Regions from separate parts of the Phreatobacter sp. GW821-FHT04C01 genome, predicted to be linked through region 4. Evidence: riboswitches for the same ligand, from Rfam matches in the RefSeq annotation. Region 4 holds a riboswitch; each other region holds the start of a gene.
What was found. Region 4 has a riboswitch for cobalamin ahead of AC07WJ_RS30405 (TonB-dependent receptor). Riboswitches for the same ligand answer to the same signal wherever they lie in the genome.
Positions count from the first base shown of each region.

Region 1: linked by a shared signal. The riboswitch ahead of AC07WJ_RS18740 (TonB-dependent receptor plug domain-containing protein) and the one ahead of AC07WJ_RS30405 (TonB-dependent receptor) in region 4 are both predicted to bind cobalamin.
Region 2: linked by a shared signal. The riboswitch ahead of AC07WJ_RS17950 (TonB-dependent receptor) and the one ahead of AC07WJ_RS30405 (TonB-dependent receptor) in region 4 are both predicted to bind cobalamin.
Region 3: linked by a shared signal. The riboswitch ahead of cobW (cobalamin biosynthesis protein CobW) and the one ahead of AC07WJ_RS30405 (TonB-dependent receptor) in region 4 are both predicted to bind cobalamin.

Region 1 is NZ_JBWKTP010000004.1:605,180-608,711, reverse strand. It holds gene AC07WJ_RS18740 (TonB-dependent receptor plug domain-containing protein) at 1-1,996, opposite strand, end outside; cobalamin riboswitch at 2,131-2,377, opposite strand; gene AC07WJ_RS18735 (MBL fold metallo-hydrolase) at 2,489-3,469, opposite strand.
Region 2 is NZ_JBWKTP010000004.1:444,851-448,382, reverse strand. It holds gene AC07WJ_RS17960 (hypothetical protein) at 1-156, shown strand, start outside; gene AC07WJ_RS17955 (nitroreductase family protein) at 248-907, shown strand; cobalamin riboswitch at 1,303-1,503, shown strand; gene AC07WJ_RS17950 (TonB-dependent receptor) at 1,535-3,532, shown strand, end outside.
Region 3 is NZ_JBWKTP010000004.1:426,916-430,447, reverse strand. It holds gene cobN (cobaltochelatase subunit CobN) at 1-764, opposite strand, end outside; gene cobW (cobalamin biosynthesis protein CobW) at 784-1,833, opposite strand; cobalamin riboswitch at 2,092-2,276, opposite strand; gene cobU (bifunctional adenosylcobinamide kinase/adenosylcobinamide-phosphate guanylyltransferase) at 2,341-2,859, shown strand; gene cobO (cob(I)yrinic acid a,c-diamide adenosyltransferase) at 2,868-3,479, shown strand.
Region 4 is NZ_JBWKTP010000010.1:283,330-286,861, forward strand. It holds gene AC07WJ_RS30405 (TonB-dependent receptor) at 1-2,073, opposite strand, end outside; cobalamin riboswitch at 2,230-2,423, opposite strand; gene AC07WJ_RS30410 (nuclear transport factor 2 family protein) at 2,543-2,905, opposite strand; gene AC07WJ_RS30415 (GntR family transcriptional regulator) at 3,023-3,532, opposite strand, start outside.

The DNA.
Region 1 (3,532 bases), on a different contig from region 4:
CGCGCAGGCCCGCATAGACCGCCGCGCCGCCGGCATTGTAGCCGTAGACGTCCTGGTAGCGCTGGCCGAAAATGTTCTCGCCCCGGATATAGGCGGTGGCATTCTTGGTCACGTCGTAGGAAAGCTGCGCGCCGAGCAAGGTATAGGGCCTCAGATAGACGTCGCTCGTCCCGAGCGGTCCGAAGAAGCGGTCGCGCATTGTGCCGTTATGGGCAAGCGTCACGGTGAACTTGCCGCGATCTTCAGCGAAGGAGGCGACGGCCGACAGGCTGGCGGCATGTTTCGGCCGGCGCACCGCCTCTTTGAACACATAGCCCGAGAAGGTGTTCTCGGCCGAACGCGTGTCGGTATAGGTGTAGGAGCCGGTGATCCGCAGCCAGTCGAGCGGCCGTGCGGTAACCGATGCCTCCAGGCCTTGGCGCGATGTCGCGAATGGCAGGTTTTCGACGGTGATTCCGGATCCGACGATCTCGTTCTGCAGATTGGCCCGGAAATAGGTGATGTCGGTGACCAGCCTGTCGCCGAACCAGCGCTGCTCGATACCGGCGTCCCAGCCGAGCGACTGTTCGGGCCGCAGGTTGGGATTGCCGACAAAGGTGTTGGTGAAGCCGAACTGCTCGATGAAGGTCGGGTTGGTCACGCCCTTGCCGAGGGAAGCGTGCAGCTTGGTGCCGGTGTCGAAGGTCTGGGCCGCCGTCAGGCGCCAGGTGGTGGCGTTGCGGAAGGACGAGTTCCAGTCCTGGCGCATGGCCGTCGACAGCGAGAAGCCGGTCGCCAGGCTCAGGAGATATTCGCCGTAGAGGCCTTTGCGCTCGCGGTTCTGGCCGGCGCCCGCGAAACCGGGATTGCTGTAGAACCCGAACATGCCGTCGCTTTCGTAATAGTAGCGGAAGCGCTCGCGGACGATCTCGGCGCCGCCGACGAGGGTATGCCGGGCACCGAAAAAGCCCGGCGTCTCGAACGTATAGGCCGAGCGATATTCCGCCCGGCTGCGCTCGGTCTGCGACCAGAAGGCCTGGCGCTCCAGCGTGCTGAACGCGCTGATATAGCTGTCCGCGGCATTGGTGCTTTGCCGCGAGGTGTCGGCCGAGAGCTTCTGGATCCAGCGCCCGTCCAGCAGGCTGACCGTTCCGACGATCCGGCCCTGGAAATCATTGGCCGTGGCGCGCCCGACGCCATTGGCCAGGAAGCCATAATTGGGATCGCCGAAGGCGCTGTTGGCCGGATTGTAGAAGCCGGTCCGGCTGACCATCCGGAGCGTGCCCTCGAGATTGAACCAGTCGGTCGGGTCGACGCCCAGCTTGGCGCTGAACGAGCCCATCTCGGAACCGTTCGGCCGCGTCGTGCCGGGGGCGACGACGAAACCGCCGGAGCGCAGGCCGGACACCGACAGGGCGCCGTAGAACGGTCCCTGCGCGCCACGCGCCGAGACCGAGCCTTGCAACGTGCCGAACGAGCCGCCTTCGAGCCGGGCGGTGAGCTCCGGCCGGGCCAGCCCGCGTCCGGATTTGGTGGTGATCAGGACGACACCGGACTGGGCATTCGGGCCCCAGATGCCGGATTGCGGGCCTCTGACGACCTCGACACGCTCGATATTGTCGACCGGCAGGTTGGCCAGGTCGCTGTCGCCATTGTTGACGTCGTTGATGGGCACGCCGTCGACCACCACCAGGGTGTGATTGGCCTCGGCGCCGCGAATGCGCACCTGGGTCAGGCCGCCGCGGCTGCCGCTCTGGCTGATCGCCACGCCCGGCACCAGCCGCAATATGTCGGGCAGCGCCTGGGCGCCCTGGTTGCGGATGTCGTCGGCGGTGATCACGGTGACCGCCGAACCGACGCGTGGCGCTTCGACCGGCACGGTGCTGGCACCATAGACCAGGATGTCGGGCAGGATGGTCGGGGGCTGGGCCGCTTGCTGGGCGCGCGCCGCGCTCCAGCCGGGCAGGGACAGAATCAGGGCCGAAAAACCGAGGCTGAGAATCGGGCGTTGCGCCATGGCGGATCTCCGCGGGAGGGACACGGGATCGCGGAAGCTTCAAGCCTCGAAGACGAGCCGATCGGCTCCCGCGACATCAGGTGTCACCGAAAAAGCGGATACCCGCTCCCCGCGCGCGCCATCCCGCACGCCCGGACAGTGACGTCGCGCCGGCCGGTCTCCTGGCTTGCGGGTCGTCGCCGGGGCTCCGCCTTCCCGAGGGCCGATAACGGCCGTCAGTGGCATTCAGGAACCGGCTCGCCGCTCACAGTTGCGGGGGCAGCTGCGGATTTGCACCGGATCGCCATGACGAGCCGGGAGGCCCGTTTTCGTCGATCCGGTACGCACCGCATTCCCGTGGCCATTGCTTGCGCGATGGCCGCCGTCGCGAGTCCGGCCAGGAGGCGGACTCGTCGGCATTTTGTCAATCGACGGAAGCAAGGCGTTCCACCGAAAACAGGCGACCCGCCCCGGCCTGTCGGCCGGGACGGGCTTTTCGGTCGCGCCAAACGGTCAGACCGACTGGCTCCACTGCACCGGCACGAACTGGAAGCCGTTGCCGTCCTTGGCGATGAAGCCCGTGGCGGGGAAGGGGGCGTGATAGAAATGCACCTGGGTGCGCTCGGTCGCGACCATGTCGAGCACGCGCCGGCGCGTCGCCCGCGCCATGTCGGCATCCTGGTCGAACACCGCCGACCAGTCGGGATTGCGCACGAACAGCGCCGGGTGGCTGGTGATGTCGGCGACGAAGGTGAATTTGGCATTGCCCGAGGCGATGCCGAAAATGGTGTGGCCGGGCGAATGGCCGTGCGCGGCGAACGAGGTCACCCCTGGCGCCACCTCGGCGCCCGGCGTGAACCGCTTCACCTGCGCGGCGATCGGCTGGAACACCCGGCGCGCGTTCTGGAAGCCGCCGCGCATGCCGTCGGGCGCCTGGCCCATGCGCTCGTCCGACATCCAGAAATCCCATTCCGGCGCCGGCACGCTGATCTCGGCATTGGCGAACACCGCCGTGCCGTCCTTCAGCCTGAGCCCGTTGATGTGGTCGCCATGGAAATGGCTGATGACGACCGCATTGACCTGCGCCGGATCGAAACCGGCGGCGCGGAAATTGCGCATCCAGGCGCCGCTGGTCGGCGCGCCCGAATCGCCGTTGCCGGTATCGATCAGCACCAGCTTGCCGCCGGTCTGCACCACCAGCGTGGTGAAGGTGTTCTGGAACGCGTCGGTCGGCAGGAACGACTTGCGCATGGCGTCCTGCACGTCGGCCAGCGGCGCATTGCGAACGAAGCCCTCGAGCGGCCGGAGCGCGAAGCCGTCATTGATCGCGGTCACCGTGATGTCGCCGACCTTGTAGCGGTAGAAGCCCGGCGCCTGGGCCGGAGCGGCGGTCTGTGCTTGGGCGGAGCTGATCATGGCTGAGGATCCGATGGCGGGAGCGGCGGCAGCGGCCGCGGCGGCGGCCAGGGCGTGACGGCGGGTGATCTGTGTCATCTTGGCGTCTCTCGGTCGCGGGGCGGCAATTGTTTTGCCGCGCGACGCTAACCTGCGAAAAAG
Region 2 (3,532 bases), on a different contig from region 4:
GTCGCGGAGGCCCATCGCGGCGACAATCCCTGTCCCTGCGGCTGGCAGCCCGACGCGAGCGCGGATGTCGAAGCCCTGCAGGCGGCGTTGGCGGCGATGATCCCCTTGCCACAGGTCACCGATCTCCGGCTCATGCAGGCGCTCGGGCGGGCCTGAGTCTCGCAGGATTTCGGCGGCCTCGGCCGCCATACCCCATCGCCGTCCGGACGCCCGACGCGGCGACCGGCGGCCAGCAAAGGCAGACAGCATGGACAACCAGGCGACCAACGCCGTCATGACGCCCGACGGCCCCCAAGGCGGGGCAGGCGAGGCGCTTCTCGCCTTGCTCGAGACGCGCCGGTCGGTCGGCATGACCATGCTGAGCGAACCGGGGCCCAGTGCCGCCGAACTGCAGCGGCTCCTGACCATTGCCGCCCGCGTGCCCGATCACGGTGTCCTCGAACCCTGGCGTTTCATCGTGGTCGAGGGCCAGGCCCGTTCCGACGCCGGCGCCCGCTTCGCCGAACTCTATGCCGCCGAGAACGAGGCGATGGACGCCGAAAAGCGCGCCAAATTCGCCGGCATCATGTCGCGCGTCTTCACCTATGCGCCGGTCATCGTCATCGTCGTCAGCCGCAGCGACGCAGCCGCACGCATTCCCTCCTGGGAACAGGACCTGTCGGCCGGCGCCGCCTGCATGAACCTGCTCACCGCCGCCCATGCGCTCGGCTTCGGCGCGACCTGGCTGACCGGCTGGGCCGCCTATAGCCCCGGCGCCCATGCGCTTCTGGGATTGGTGCCGGGCGAAAGGATCGCCGGCGTCGTCCATATCGGCACCGCCAGGGAGGCGCCCGCCGAACGCAAGCGCCCGGACCTTGCCACGATCACCACCTGGTGGCAGGCGCCGGACGCCGGGCCGGCGGCCTGACGGCACGGCCGAAGCGGCCGCCGATGATCGCCGGGGCGTCGATCGCGCCGCCTCCTGGCTGGGCCGCCCGGGTCTCGACGGCGCTACCTCCACGCATCGTCTTGCCCGGGCCTGTCCCGGGCATCCACGACTTCTCTTGCGGCGGGATGTTTCGCCCCGTGCCGCTGCGGGCATCTTGCCGCGACCGGGTCGCAGCTCCGATGGGATCCGATCTCCACGATCGACCGTGCCGAATTGGTGGATGGCCGGGACCAGCCTGGCCGGGACGAGAATGGCCGGTGAGGGAAGCGCAGGGGATCGACCCAGGCGCCGGGCCAGATCATCCCCCACACTCATCCCGCATCTGCCTGTGCGAAACGGAATGAGGCCGCATTGCGGCAAACGCCTATTTGTGTTTCGTTAAGCGAATCTTCGGTGCTCCCTTCGCAGGGAGTGAAACGGGAATGCGGTGCGTGCTGGTTCAAGCACAAGGCCGCGGCTGCCCCCGCAACTGTAAGCGGATAGCGCTCTTCGACAAACCACTGGCCTTCGGGCCGGGAAGGGGAAGCGGCGCCTGACCCGCGAGCCAGGAGACCGGCCGAGGATCGACTGTAACCCATGCCGGCGGAGGGCCGGAGGAGCCGATCCATGTCCATGTCTTCGCCGCGCGCGGCCGCGCCGGCTATTGCTGTCCTGTTGCTCGCCGGTGCCGCGGCCCCGGCTTTTGCCCAGCAGACCCAGAATACGCCGACCATTCTCGACGAGATCGTGGTGACCTCGACCGGGCGCCCGGAACCGCGCAGCCGCATCACCGGTACCGTTCAGGTCATCGAAGGCGAGCGCATCACCCAGTCGACGGCCCGCTCGGTCACCGAACTGCTCGCCGAGAACGCCGTCGGCTTTTTCTCCGAGTGGACGCCCGGCCAGACCTCGATCAACATCCGCGGCGGCGCCACTGACGGCCAGGGCAAGGATTTCCGCAGCCAGGTCCTGGTGCTGATCAACGGCCGCCGCGCCGGCACCGCCAATATCTCGAAACTGTCGCCGGCCGACGTCGACCGCATCGAGGTCATCCGCGGCCCGGCCTCGGTGATCTATGGCAGCCAGGCGATTGGCGGCGTCATCAACATCATCCTGAAGAACGGCCGCAACACCACCGGCAATTTCGCCGATATCCAGGGCGGCTCCTGGGGCCTCCTGCAGGGCCGCGGCCATGTTGCCGGCCAGAGCAACGGCAACGATTATTATGTCGGCATTTCCGGCGGCCGGCGCGACAGCTACCATTCGGGAGCCGGCGGCGGCCTGATGGCCAATACCCAGTACCAGCGGCTCGGAATCACCGGCGCCTTCGGCCGCCAGATCAACGACAACCACCGCGTCGACGTCACCGTGCGGTCGGACGGCATCTACGATGCCGGTTTCCGCGGCTCGTCCTGGAGCACGTTCAACCGCGACGAACGCACCAATGCCTCGTTCGATTTCGTCTATTCCGGCAAGACCGACACCGATTTCGCCCGCTGGACCGCGCATACCTACCTGGTGTCGGACCGCGACGTGTTCCGCTGGGCGGCGCCCAATTCGGCGACCGTCGCGCAACGCACCCGGCTCGATCTCAACCGCCGCCACCTCGACATCATGGGGCTCCGGTTCCAGCCGATCTTCAACCTCTGGGCCGGCAACGAACTGCTTCTCGGGTTCGACGCCGAGCGCAGCTGGCTCCGCTCGCAGCGCTACCGCGAAAGCGTCAATCCCGCGATCAACCTGGCGCAGGTGTCGCCCCAGGACAACAACCAGACCGACTCGGTCATGGCCTTCTATGCCGAGAACAGCCAGCGCCTGTTCGACGACCGGCTGATCCTGCGTGCCGGTGTCCGCCACACCCGCGGCTCGACCAGTTTCGATACGACGCCGAACCTCGCCAACCAGGCGACCGGAAGCCGCCCTTATGACGCCACCACCTATACGGTCGGCGGCACCTACCGGGCGACCGACTACCTGAGCTTCCGCACCGGCGTGTCCACCGGCTTCCGTTCGCCGACGGCGACCGAACTCGCCGGCAATTACACCGTCCTGGTCGGCACCCAGATCTTCGGCAATCCGAACCTGAAGCCGGAGACCAGCCGCCAGTACGAGGTCGGCGCCACCTTCGCACTGAACGGCTGGAGCCTCGACGCCGCGCTGTTCCAGAACGTCATCTCGAACCGGATCGTCACCAAGCTCCGACCGGGTTCGAGCACCACCTCGGACTATGTCAACAATCCCGGCGACGTGACCGTGCGCGGCATCGAGCTGCAATTCGGCCTCGACGTGCTGCGCGCCTTCTCCGCCCAGGCCAATGGCTGGCACTGGTCGATGACGGCGAATGGCGGCTACAATTTCTTCATGCGCGACGGCGGCGCGGCGGCCACCGCCAACAGCAACCAGGTCGAGCGCATGTATCAGTACCAGGCTGCGATCGGCACGCGTTTCGGCCAGCGCACCGGCGTGGCGATCCCCTGGACGTTTTCCGTCACCGGTATCCTGCGCGGACCGCTCTGGTACAATACCGAGGAGCCCTTGCTGATCCCGGCCGGCGAACCGAATTCCAGCTATATTCACCGGAAGCCGGCCTTCTGGGTGTGGAATGCCCGGCTCGAGGGCGAATTG
Region 3 (3,532 bases), on a different contig from region 4:
GCCGCGATCAGCATTTCGAGCGCGGCGGTCGCCGGAGCATCCTTCAGGCTGGTCAGCGCGATCACCAGGGCCGCCAGGCCACGCGCGTTCAAGGCGTCGCGGAGCGCCGCCGCGATGTCGGTATCACCCGACGTCACGCTGGAGCGATAGACCAGCACCAGGGCGAAAGGCCGGTCAGCCGGGCAGGCGGCAAGCGCCGCGGACCAGGCCTCCGGCCCCTTGGCGGCCGACCAGGCGAACAAGGCGGGCAGGGGCACGGCCGGTTCGGCGGCGACCCGCGGATCGAGACAGGAGGCGATCCGGCCGAGCAGCCGGCGCATGTTGTCGGCGCCGCCGCCAGCCTGGAAATAACGGATGAGGTCGCCGGCGGCCGTGGCATCGACGGTGTTGTAGGCGGCCAGGCGTTCGTCGCCGCGATCGTCGCCCGGCAGCACCGCCAGCGGAATGCCCGCCGCCCGGCAGGCGGCATGCAACTGGTCGAGCCCGTATCGCCAGTAGTCGAGCCCGCCGAGCAGGCGCACCAGGACGAAGCGCGAGCCGATGACGGTCTTCTCGACATAGAGATCGACCGACAGCGGATGCCTCAGCTGGCGCAGGCTCGCGAGCCTGACGGCCAGATCGGGCATCGCGCCTGCCGCCGCCGACAGCGCCGTCAGGTCGCTGTCGGCGAAGCTGAGCACCACCAGGTCACCGGGCGGCTGGCCGAGGTCGACAGCGCGGTCGGCCTCGTCAAGCGTCACGGTGGTGGCGGGCAGGATGTGCATGGCCGGTCCGCGTACGGGTTCAGCCGTTGAGCGCGGCTTCGACCGCGGCGCGGTCGAAGCCCTTCAGCCCGATCGCCACGATCCGGCCCTGGCGGCTTTCGCCCGCCGTCCAGGCCCGGTCGTAGTGATGGGCGATGCGGCGGCCGACACCCTGGACAACCAGCCGCATCGGCTTGTCACCGACCGAGGCGAAGCCCTTCAGGCGCAGGACGCCGGCGGCTTCCGCCGCCTTGGTGACCCGGGCGGCGAGGATCTCGGGCGCCCCGACGGCTTCGATCGCGAAGGAATGGCTCTCGAAATCGTCGTGGTCGTGGTCCTCCTCGGTCTCGTGATGCGAGGGCCGGCCGGCAAGGTCGGTTTCGGCGGCGGCGCCGAGCCCGACCACCAGGGCCGGCTCGACCTTGCCATGGGCGGTCTCGACGATCTTGATCGCCTTCGGCAGATGCGCCTGGATCTCGGCCTTGACCCGGTCGCGGGTCGCCTGGTCGATGGCGTCGCTCTTGTTGAGCAGGATCAGGTCGGCGCAGAGGATCTGGTCCTCGAACACCTCTTCCAGCGGATTGTCGTGATCGACCGCGCCATCTTGCGTGCGCTGGGCGGCCAGCGCCTCCGAGTCGTCGGCAAAGGTGCCGTCGGCAACGGCTGGACCATCGACCACGGCGATCACGCCGTCGACCGTGACGCGGTTGCGGATCGCCGGCCAATTGAAGGCATTGACCAGCGGCTTCGGCAAAGCGAGGCCGGAGGTCTCGATCAGGATATGGTCGGGCGGCGAGGCCCGGTTCAGCAGTTTTTCCAGCGCCGGAATGAAATCGTCGGCGACCGTGCAGCAGATGCAGCCGTTCGGCAGCTCGACAATGTCTTCCGCCGTGCAGCCGCTGATGCCGCAGCCCTCGATGAACGAGCCGTCGAAGCCGATATCGCCGAATTCGTTGACCAGGACGGCGAGCCGGCGGCCGCCATTGTTTTCCAGGAGATGGCGCACCAGCGTGGTCTTTCCGGCGCCGAGAAAGCCGGTGACGATGGTGCAGGGGATTTTGGCCAGGGAGGTCGGGTTCGGCTGGGTCATGATGGGTCCGTGATCAGGCAGGCTTTAAGGAATAAGCGGGCGCGCAAACGATCCCGCGGTTCGGCATCCGGCGGTCGCGCGGTTCAGGCGCCCGGTGGCCGGAGCGGCAACGGGGGACGAGCGGCAAGGGGTTTTCGGGATCTGGTCACGGCATACTCCGTCTGGCAGCCGGCTCACGCCGGAAACGCTCCCAAGGACGAAGCCGGGCGCGGAACGCCCGGACCGGTTGCCATCGAAACACCCCGCTCGATGGGCCCATGAGAAGCACTGGTGACGGCAGGTCTCCTGGCTCACGGGTCCAAACTTTCGGCCGCCTTCCCGGGATCTTGCGCCCAGTGGCTTGTGGCTTCGGTTCGCCGTTTACAGTTGCGGGGGCAGCCGTGGCGTCGCACCACGTTCCCTTTTCACCTCGTCTGAGAGGCACCGTCGGGATTTAGCACTACCGGCGCGCCCGCCGATTTGCAATGGATGCGGCCCCCGACTCCCCAGGCGAGCCCATAGGTCCTTATGCCGAGCCCGACCCGATCCGTGACCCTGGTGCTGGGCGGCGCGCGTTCCGGCAAGAGCCGCTACGCCGAAGGCCTGATCGAGGCGCAGCCGGCGCCCTGGCGCTATGTCGCGACGGCGCAAGCCTATGACGACGAGATGCGCGCGCGCATCGCCGAGCATCGCGCCCGCCGCGGCGACGGCTGGCAGACCGTCGACGCGCCCCTCGATCTCGTCGGCGCCATCGCCGGGGCGCCCGCCGGCATGCCCATCCTGGTCGATTGCCTGACGCTCTGGCTGACCAATCTCATGCTGGCCGAAGCCGATATCGCCGCCGCGCGTGCCGCCCTCGCCGAAGCCTGCCGGCAGGCAAAGGGCCCGCTGGTGCTGGTGTCCAACGAGGTCGGGCTCGGCATCGTGCCCGACAATACGCTGGCCCGCCGGTTTCGCGACGAGGCCGGGCGGCTGCACCAGGAACTTGCCGATGACGCGAGCCATGTGGTCTTCATGGTGGCGGGATTGCCGATGATCGTGAAATGAGGCCGAGCATGTCTGATGAAACCGCGGAGGCCGAGCGCCATCGCGCCAAAATGGCCAAGCGCAAGGCGGTGCAGGATGCCGAGGTTGCCTCCAAGACCCTCGAAAAGGGCCTGCTGATCGTCAATACTGGCCCCGGCAAGGGCAAGTCGACGGCCGCCTTCGGGCTGATCCTGCGCGCGCTCGGCCATGGCTGGCGGGTCGGCGTCGTGCAGTTCATCAAGGGTGCCTGGTCGACCGGCGAACGGGAAGCGCTTTCCGTGTTCGGCGACCGGATCGCCTGGCACAGCATGGGCGAAGGCTTCACCTGGGAAACCCAGGACAAGGCCCGCGACATCGCCGCCGCCGAACGCGCCTTCGCCAAGGCCCGCGAGTTGATGGCCGACGAGACCATTGGGCTGGTGGTGCTGGACGAGCTCAATATCGCCTTGCGCTACAACTATCTGCCGCTCGCCGACGTGGTCGAGACGCTGACCGGCCGTCGGCCCGGCCTGCATGTCGTGGTCACCGGCCGCAACGCCAAGCCGGAGCTGATCGAAGCCGCCGACCTGGTCACCGAAATGACCCTGGTGAAGCATCATTTCGCCCAAGGCGTGAAGGCCCAGGCGGGAATCGAGTTCTAGCGTTCCGTGGCGGTGATTATGATGGCTTGATTGCCGCAAGCAGATGAATGGGT
Region 4 (3,532 bases):
ATAGCGCAGGTAGGACGAATAGACCTTGTCGAACAGGTTCTTGATCCGGAAGTTGAAGGTGGTGTTCGGGGTCGGCTGCCATTTCAGCCCGACATTGACCAGGGTATAGGCCGGGCGAACAATGGTGTTGGCGAAGTCCTCATAGGACTGGCCGACGAATTGCAGGCCGGCGCTGGCCTCCCAGTTCTCCCGGAACGCCCAGGACAGCCAGAGATTGGCGGTCGCCTGGGGCACCAGGATCGGGACCTTGTTGGTGTAGTCGACCACCGAGAACGAGACGAAATCGATATAGCGGAAGTCGTCATAGCGGGCCTTCAGCACGGCTGCGTTGGCATCGATTCGCCAGCCGCCATCCAATGTCAGTGAGACCGCCGCTTCGATGCCGCGCGATGATTGCTGGCCGATCTGCTGCAGCGAGAAATCCGCGGGGTTCACGACCAGGAGGTTGTTCTTGACGATCTGGAAGGCCGCGAGGGTCCATTGGCCGCGCCCGCCCCAGAACGACTGCTTGACGCCGACTTCGATCTGCCGGCCGCGGGTCAGATCGAAATTCTGGAAGCTCTTGGTGTAGTCGAGCAGCGGCACGTTGATCGGGTCGCTGGCGACCGCGTATTGGCCGTAGATGGCGAAATCCGGCACGGGATTATAGACGGCGCCGACCCGCCAGCCGACCGAGGAGAAGGTTCGCTCGAAGCTGCCCGACGGCGTGCTCAGGTCCTGGCGGTTGATGGTGGGCCGGTCCAGGCGGAGGCCGCCGACAATGGTGAGATTGTCACGCAATGACAGACGGTTTTCGGCGAACAGCGATTGCTGGCTGATCGTCGATCGGAATTTCGGGTCGAGCCGGTTCGGATCCGGGAAGCTGCCGGGATCGAAGACGTTGGGGTTGACCGAACTCATATAGGGCAGGAAGGGCAAGGCGCCGGCCGGGAAATAACTCGAATAACCGAAATTGGCGCGGTTGATGTCGAAGCCCACGACGGTCTCGTTGCGCAGCCCGAACACCTGGGTGCGGAAGGTCAGGTCGGCGCGGTTACCGACTTGGTTCTGCTGTTGCAGGATGTGGCTGTAATTGCTGCGCTCGACCTGATTGGTGCCGGTGTTCCAGAAGTAGGTCTCGGCATTGCGCCATTCGCGCCGGCTTGTGAGGTAATAGAAGACGTTGCGCAACGACAATGCGTCGGACGGCGTCCACTCGGTCTTGAACTGGCTCCAGCTGTCCTCGAAGCGCGCCAGGCTGTCGGAGACATTGTAGTTGCGCCGGCGGATGCTGGTGTCCAGCACGCCGTCCCGATAGGGCGTGCCGTAGTAGCGCATGGGGTTCTGGTGGCCGTAGTCGGTAGAAATCGTGAAGGCGAGATCGGGGGTGGCCTGCAGTCGCAGGGCACCGGATGCGGCGAAGTTGGACGAGTTGCCGCGATCCACCCAGCCGTTCGACGCATCGGTGACGATGTTGAAGCGATAGGACAGGGCCTGTGAGATCGGCCCGCCGCTGTCGAGCGCGATGCGCCGGGTCAAATTGGAATCGAAGAACAGTTCGGCCTCGTTGCGGAAGCCCGTGGTGATCGGCTTTTTCGGCACGACATTGATGACGCCGCCGATGGCGCCTTCGCCATAGAGGACAGAGGCCGGTCCGCGCAGCACCTCGATGCGTTCGACCGACCAAGTGTCGAAAGGAAAGGTGACGTTGCCGCGACCCGGAAACAGCCGCGAGCCGTCATAGAGCTGCATGACCGAATTATTGCCCTGGAAGCCGCGCACCGCGAAAGCGGAGCCGAGGACCGGCGGGGCGACCGACGAGAAGCCCGTGGCGTTCTGGGTCACGGCTTCCGTGATGCTCTGCTGCCCGCGCTCCCGCGCGGTCTCGCCGCGGATGATCTCGACGCTTGCCGGCGTCTGCAATGGCGTAAGCCCGAGACGGCTGGCGGTCGAACTCGGCGTCGAAAGACCGAGGCCACCGTCTTGGCCGGTGGCCACCTCGATCGTCGGCAAGGGCTGGCCGGCGGCTGGCGGCGGCGCGGACTGCGCCAGTGCCAGGCCGGGCAGGGCGGTCGCGAGGGCGATGACGGACAATGACAGCGCCTTGGGCGGGCGCGGTTGGGACGACGGCTGGTTCACCTTGGACCTCGGTGCGTGGCGACACGTCACCGCGAACGAGGCTTCCCAGCGACCTTCACGGAAGGCCCGGCTGTTCGGCTACGATCAGGACACCCCGCCCGACGCACTCGCGTGTGACCACGACTGACGGCAGGTCTCCTGGCTCGCGGATATCGGCACCCATCGCCTTCCCGAGGGTTTCCCCCAGTGGCATGTGATGGGTGCCATCCGCTTACAGTTGCGGGGGCAGCCGCAGCATCGGGGCGGAGGCCCCTCACTGCATTCCCTGTTCGTCCCCGAAGGGAACCGTCCCGACCTCACTAGAGGCCGATCTGAATTGAGTCAATTCTGTGATGCGGGGGCCTGCAATGCCGAACTCCCGGGGGGCCAACGGGCAGCGCCGGGACGCTGCGAACGTCGCGGCGACGTATCGGCCGATCCGATCTCAGCCCGGGACGAGGTCGAAGAAGCCGACCACCGAGGCAAGCCGGCCATCCGCCGAAACGCGGCCGATATCGGTGCCCTTGACCACCGCGGGGCCGTCGCCCGCGGCGAGCTGCCAGGACAGCCGGACATGGTTGCCGAAGCCGTCGGGCTTGCCGACGAGGCTGAAGCGGAGGCCGGCGAATTGCTTCTGGACGCCGCCGAGGACAGCGTCGATCTGGTCGTGGCCGCGGCCCTCGGCCACCGGATCGGCGAAATGGGCGTCGGCGGCCCAGATCTCGCCGACGAGCTTGCGGCGCGCGGCCGCATCGGTTTCGTTCCACATGGCGATGTAGCGGTCGGCGAGTTCGGTCGGGTTGGTCATGTCAGTCTCCGTGCGTGTTTGACGGAGCGATCATGGCGGCTCGGCAAACCGATCCAATTACCTGCAAGGTCATCGCGGCGGAGCGTCGCGCCGGCGATCACGGTCTCGTCCGGCGGTCTACGAGGCGATCGGCTCGTCGACGTCCGGCCGGGCGCGCTGCGCCTGCCCGCGTGACGCCTTGGCGGGCGCGACCGGCATGGCGAGCGGCAGGACTCTGTCGGTCGTCGTGGTCAGATGATCGCGCATGCGCGCGCCGAGGCCGGCCACATCCCGCGCAAGCGCTGCCTCCATCAGGCCCCGGTGTTCCGTGTCCAGGTCGCGCTCTTGGGGAACCGCCGGCACCGAGAGCCGCCGGTAGCGTTCGCTCTGGTCGTAGAGAATGGCCCTGAGCCTGAGGCGCCACGGGCTGCCGCAGGCTGCGACAAGCGCAGCATGAAATGCCTTGTGCGCGGAGGCCCAGTCTTCGCTGACCGCCATCGGATCGCCTTCGACCCGCTCCGGCGTTCGCGACAGGCGGTGATAGGCGGCGACGATGGCGGTCTCCCATTCGACGTCGCCCTGCTCGATGGCCCGCTTCAGGCAAACCAGTTCGAGCTCGATGCGCGTGCTGGTGAGATCGATCAGATC